2 regions of the Lactobacillus sp. CA30L genome follow, and region 2 is predicted to be linked to the other one. Evidence: predicted binding sites of a transcription regulator. Region 2 holds the regulator's gene; the other holds the start of a gene.

Region 1 (3,310 bases), on a different contig from region 2:
TTATCGGGCATATCGAATTCCTTATGATTGGATTCCACAATTAACTAAGCCTGAAGAGATCGAAGTTACACCGCCAGCAAATGATCAATTCCAAGTCAAAGGTGCTGCTAATCCTAACTTCACTAAAGAAACTACCGTTGAAGTCGAAGGCGCTGCCGGTTATGGTGAGGGAATGGATGCGTGCGTCGACGAACTAGATTAAAAGGTCATTATGCAATTAGTTCAAATTCAAGACGTTATTGCGATTGCAGAATATAAATCAATATCCCAAGCAGCTAAAGAGTTGTTTATTTCTCAACCCACATTAAGTGAGGCACTAATTTCACTTGAAAAAGAATTAGGTTTTCAAATCTTTGAACGGGGTAGACGTGGCGTTACCCTAACTGCAAAAGGACAGGAGATTTACCGAATTGCACAAAATATTCAAAAAAGCGTAGATGAAATAAAAAGCCTCTCTACACGGGGAAAAAGCATCAGCTCTGTTAGACTTACTTCTATTCCGATGATTTCAAGCACTATTTTTATAAATATTATTGACAACCTTTATCGCAAGATGCCAAATTTAAGGATTTATCCTGACGAGGGCCGTCCTAATCAAGTATTAAATAACCTAGAAGATGGAAAAACTGACATCGCTTTTGAGAATATCAATCGCATAAATAAGGAACGTTTTGCGACGTTAATTAATAAAAGCAATATGCAAAAAAAGCTACTGTGCAAAATTCCGGTAGTTGCCATTGTTCCCGCTGACTCACCGATGGCAAAGTTAGATAAAATAAATCGCCAGCAATTGTTTTCATATCATTACCGCCACATTTATCTCACTGACTACTGTGACTGTGATTTCCAGTCGGAAGATATTATGTTAGCCAATCGTGACTTGATACTTAATGCAGTGTCACACAATGTTGGTTACACGATGATGCCAGAAACTGCTATCTTTGATTATGACAATAAAAATATAAAAATAATCACAATGGCAGAAGAAAAAAAGGAGGATTTGTTCCTGCTTTATCCGAGCAAGGAATTGATCACCCCTATCCAAGAGAAAATTATCAACCTAATTACTAATTGTATTAATCAGTTAGGCTACAATAAGTAGCCCACTCCCCCTCCTGAATAACAAATTCAAGGGGGGATTTTTTGTTACCGCTTTGTTTCACGTGTAACAGCTCTTAAAATATGCAATATGCAATCATATTAAACGGCATAAGAACCCTTTACGCTCCTTTGCATTTTTAGATAATTAATTATTAGTCTTGCTTTATTTTAAATATAAGCATTTTTTATTGCAGACCAAATATCCGCTTGACATTACCCGCAATTTTTTAATTTAATTTTTGCTTGTGTACCACAATATCTCGTATTAAACTAGATAAGGATCTATATATTGTATTTAAGAAAGAACGTGATGACAGTTATTGTTTTAAGTGGGCCAATTGGGGCCGGCAAATCCAGTTTAACCAGCATTTTAGCTGAACATTTAGGCACGCAGGCTTTTTATGAGGGGATTGAAGATAATCCCGTGCTTCCCCTCTACTATAAGGACATGAAGCGGTATACCTTTCTGCTCAACATCTACTTGCTTAACCACCGTTTAGCCCAAATCAGTCAGGCCATCCAGGAAAAAAATAGCGTTTCAGACCGTTCCATTTACGAAGACGAGCTCTTCTTTAAGATGAACGCCGAAAACAAGGTGGCTGATCCAACGGAATTCCAGATCTATGCCAGTTTGCTCAAAAACATGATGGAAGACACCCCTGGCAACCCGAGCAAGAAGCCTGACCTGCTAATCTACATTCACGTGTCTCTTGATACAATGCTAGAACGGATTGAAAAGCGCGGACGTTCATTCGAGCAGATCAGTACTGATCCAAGCCTCAAGGATTACTACGCGTGCCTTTTGAGCTACTACGAACCGTGGTATGAAAGCTATCACGAATCGCCTAAGATCAAAATCGACGGTGATAAGCTTGACTTCATTACTGATGAAGCAGCCAAAAAAGAAGTTTTAAGTCAAATTGATGAAAAATTGCGCGCATTGGGCAATTTAGAATAAAGAAGGATCGTGATGACAGTTATTGTTTTAAGCGGGCCAATTGGAGCCGGTAAGTCTAGTTTAACCAGTATTTTAGCCAATTATTTAGGGACCAAACCCTTTTATGAGAGCGTTGACAACAACCCCGTATTGCCGCTTTTCTATGCGGACCCGAAGAAGTATGCGTTTCTGCTTCAGGTGTTCTTCCTCAACACGCGTTTTCGCAGCATCAAGGATGCGTTAACGGATGACAACAATGTTCTTGATCGGTCCATTTATGAAGATGCCCTCTTCTTCCAGATGAACGCAGATATTGGTCGGGCAACCACGGAAGAGGTCGACACCTACTACGAGCTGCTGAACAACATGATGGGCCAGCTTGAGCACATGCCCAAGAAGAATCCCGACCTGCTTGTACACATCAACGTTTCTTATGACACAATGATCAAGCGTATCCAAAAACGGGGCAGGCCGTACGAGCAACTCAGCTACGATGCAACGCTTGAGGACTACTACAAGCGTCTTCTGCGTTACTACAAGCCGTGGTACCAAAAGTACGACTATTCTCCTAAGATGGAAATTGACGGCGATAGCCTCGACTTTATGACTAATGAGGAGGACCGGCAAGTTGTTCTGGACCAAATTGTTGCCAAGCTCAAGGAGATTGGCAAGCTCCCCTCATCCTGGAGCAAGCCAACCGCAGTCGCAATTGACAATTAAATAATATTTTAGTCAAACAAAAAGCCAATCGTGCAGACAACCACGCCTGCTAATTGGCTTTTTTCGTGTTCAAAATAAAATACCTAAAGCTAAGGTCAGTCCAACTGGTCAAGGACTGCGGCAATCCCGTCGTGATTGTTGTCCAGCGTAACCGTAGCAAATCTGGCTTTTAATTCAGCGGGCGCATTGCCCATTAATACCGGGTGCCCTACTGCATTAAGCATCGCCTCGTCATTATAGTTGTCGCCGAAGGCCCAACAATCACCCAATTCAACGCCAAAGGCCTGCGCCAGTTCGCTAACGCCCCTGCCCTTCGTTACGCCCTTGAGCATAACCTCCAGCAAATTAGGCGCAGATTTGACGAAGACCAGCTGCGGGTACAGGCTGCTTAACGCCCGCTGACCCTCATCGAGCACGGCCGGATTCCCCATAATCAAAACCTTGTGTACGCCCCGCAGTTTTTTAACCCCGGCAATGGAACTAGGCGTGGCTTTAAGCTTGACTATTTCTTCTTCCCTCTCAACCAGTGACGGATTATTACCCGGGGAATAG
Region 2 (3,310 bases):
CATGTACTCAATGGCCTGCGCACCGCTTTTGACCCCGTGCTGCAGCCAGTCGTGCAGGATCTTGTTGGCCAACCTGTACGACACATTGGGGCCACTCTTGAGGCAGGCGTAAGTCAAGATGTTGAGCAGCTCCGCCGGGATGCCCTTTTGGTTATAGAGGTCATCGAGCACCCGGTATTCGCTGGCGTCAACGTAGTCATGTCGCTCGGTCTTCAGCTTATACAAAAACTGACTGGGCGACTCGTTCTGTGCCAGGTGCAAGACCTTCTGGTCCCGCGGGCTAAAGGTGCTATTTTGTTTTGCATCGGAACCGCCCTGCGTGTCTTGCATAATCTGCCTGCGCGTGCTGTCTGCATGGATAGTGTTGGCGATGGTCTCTTTGATCAGGGTCATGTTCAGCTGGTAGTCGCCGTGCAAACACGGCAGCGCCTCGTCGACAAAGTCCTGCTCGGTCAGGCCATAGGTCCGCATTACGGCCCGGATTGCATCCCGGTTCTGGTCAACCTCGCTGCCGGCAATCTGGTATATTTCAAACTGCTGCTTCATGAAGTCCCAGTCGATGCTGTCATCGGCATTAACGCTGGCTTTGCGGGGACTAGACGGCTGATTTTCCCGTGCGGCCTGCTTGACGTCCGGCGATGGGTCGATTGCTTCTTCCTCAGGCAGACGGAACACTTCCATAAAGGAAGCAGAAACATTTTCAGCTTCGTTCAAGCCGTTAACCTGGTGCTCATTCTTCTTGCCTTCACGGGCAAAGTCGCGGCTCAATTTTTGAAAGGCACTGACGCCGACCTTTTCCTTCAGCAGGCTGGCCAAAAGAGCGGTCGCAAAGAACTCGCTGCTGCTGGGAACAATGGTCAGGCGAAAGGCAAGCACCTTCCCCATGACCTTGTTGTCAAGGACGCGGGTTTCAACCAGCCCAACGGCCTCAAGCCTGCGCAGCGCTCCAAACAGCTTCTTGATATCGCAATCCAGCTGTTCCTGCAGGGCATAAATCCCCCTGGCCTCCGACAGCATCTCGTCGTGGTCGTAGTCCTCGTTCAGAGTAAGATAGAGGGCAAGCGCCAGTGCACCAACGAGGGGCTGGTACAGCCTAACCAGCGTACGCACGTCGCGGGCGGAAAGGTCTACGCGATTGGTAATAAAAAAGGGCTGCTTGGGATTGGGTTGCTTGACCATGGCTAACTTTCTTTCTCCCGTTTGGCAATCATGTCTTCCATCGTCTTCATGAAACTCGACATGTCCTTGAATTCACGGTAGATCGAGGCGAAGCGGATGTAGGCAACGTCGTCAATTTCGGCCAGCTCATCCATCACGACCTGCCCGATTTTCTTGGAAGAAATTTCGCTGACGCCCTGCTTTCTGATTTTGTTTTCAACATGGTCGACCAGCTGTTCAAACTGGACGCTGGTAATCGGACGCTTCTGCCCCGCTGCCATCACGCCGTGGAGGATTTTTTTGCGGTTGAAGGGCTCGCGCGTCCCGTCATTCTTGATCACGAGCAGCGGCGTGGTTTCCACCCGTTCAAAAGTGGTGAAACGGTAACCGCAATTTTCACATTCCCGGCGCCGTCTGATCGCGCGGTTTTCGTCACTCGGACGCGAATCGATTACCCGCGAAGCATTCTCACGGCAATTAGGACATTCCATGTTGGTCCTCCTCTTTAATCTGCACTAGCAGCTTTCTTAGTTCGGCCTCTAAATCTTCTATCGTACCCGTATTGAAGACAACATAATCGGCCAGCTTTTCCTTTTTGACCAGTGGCATCTGACTGTGAATCCGTGCAAGCGCCGCATCCTGAGTCAGGTGGTCGCGCTGCATCAGCCGCTTGACCTGCACGTCTGCGGGCAACGCAATGAGCAGGGTCCGGTCACAGTAACTTTGGCCGCCCGTTTCAAACAACAGGGGCGCATCAACAATGACCAGCTCTTCGCCAGCCTGCTTGTTTTGCGTAATTTTAGCCTGAATTTCCTGAAAAATCAACGGGTGCGTGATGCTATCCAAGATTTTCAGCTGGTTCTGGTTGCCAAAAACCAGCCGCCCCAGCTTAGCGCGGTCGATTGTGCGATCGGGCCGGATGATTGCGGGTCCAAACTGCTTAACAACCGCCCGGTACCCGGCACGGTCAACATCCAGGATGGCGCGTGCAATCAGGTCGCTGTCGATTATGGGGATGTTGTTTTGCTGAAAAAAGCGATCGGCCGTGCTCTTGCCGCTGGCAATGCCGCCCGTCACTCCTAAAACAAGCGTCATTTGTACAGCACCTGGCAGTGCGGGCAGAACGTGGTGCCACGGCCCGTGACCTTAATCTTTTCGAGTGGCGTGCCACACCGAACGCACGGTTCGCCCTTGTGACCATATACCTGCAGCATCTTCTGAAAGGCACCTGTTTCGCCGTTGGCGTCAAGGTAGGTGTGAACGGTGGTACCGTGCTTCTCAATTGCCCGCGTGATCAGGGCGTTAATGTTGTCGTGCAATTTATTAATCTTGTACCTGCTGATTTTATTGGCTTGGCTCAGCGGGTGAATCTTGGTTTCCCATAAGACCTCATCGACGTAAATGTTGCCCAGACCAGCAACGACAGATTGGTCAAGCAGGGCATTTTTGATGCTCTTTTTTTTACGGCCGAGGCCGGCAGCCAATGAGGCCGCCGTAAACGCGGGTGAGTTGGGTTCAGCGCCCAGCTTGCTGATCCCCGTCACGGTCTTTTCCGTGCCCGTGACAACCAATTGCATGCGCCCAAACTTGCGGACGTCATTGTAGCGCAGTGCGGTCCCATCGCTAAAAGCAAACTGCACGTGGTCGTGCTTTCCCTTGGGCTCATCCGCTGCAACTAAGCGGTACTTGCCCTCCATGCGCAAGTGCGACACGATGGTCAGCTGCTTAGTGAGACGAATCAGGAGGTACTTGGCATAACGCTCAATCGCGATGATCTTTTGTCCCGCCACCCGCTTGGCAAACTCAGCCGGATCACTGGCAATAATTTTAGGGTACCATAAGGTAACCGCTTTGATTGTTTTCCCCCTAACTAGGGGCTCAAGCGTCCGGCGCACTGTTTCAACTTCCGGCATTTCTGGCATTAACTACTACTCCTTACTTCGCATCAAACCAATTATGACCGTACCCCGAATCAGCAACGAGCGGCACATCTAGCCGGACAGCCGCTTGCATGACCTGGGGCACAATCTTCTTGATTGTTTCAAGCTCATCCTTGGGAACGTCAAAAATCAATTCGTCATGCACCTGCACCACCATCTTGGTCTTAAGGTGCAACTCATCTAATTTCTGCTGCATATTGATCATCGCAATT

The links. Region 2 encodes NrdR, which represses ribonucleotide reductase genes. Its sites were predicted from a motif close to ACACNATATATNGTGT; they were not measured.
Region 1: a site for NrdR is predicted at 1,352-1,367, ahead of AC2JF8_RS04650 (deoxynucleoside kinase). Genes of this name have one in related genera too.

The regions. Positions count from the first base shown of each region.
Region 1 covers NZ_JBWXGB010000003.1:117,257-120,566, reverse strand. The annotation lists gene AC2JF8_RS04660 (aryl-sulfate sulfotransferase) at 1-202, shown strand, start outside; gene AC2JF8_RS04655 (LysR family transcriptional regulator) at 212-1,102, shown strand; gene AC2JF8_RS04650 (deoxynucleoside kinase) at 1,409-2,059, shown strand; gene AC2JF8_RS04645 (deoxynucleoside kinase) at 2,072-2,758, shown strand; gene AC2JF8_RS04640 (Cof-type HAD-IIB family hydrolase) at 2,854-3,310, opposite strand, start outside.
Region 2 covers NZ_JBWXGB010000005.1:149,357-152,666, forward strand. The annotation lists gene AC2JF8_RS07295 (DnaD domain protein) at 1-1,179, opposite strand, end outside; gene nrdR (transcriptional regulator NrdR) at 1,182-1,649, opposite strand; gene coaE (dephospho-CoA kinase) at 1,636-2,253, opposite strand; gene mutM (bifunctional DNA-formamidopyrimidine glycosylase/DNA-(apurinic or apyrimidinic site) lyase) at 2,250-3,080, opposite strand; gene polA (DNA polymerase I) at 3,094-3,310, opposite strand, start outside.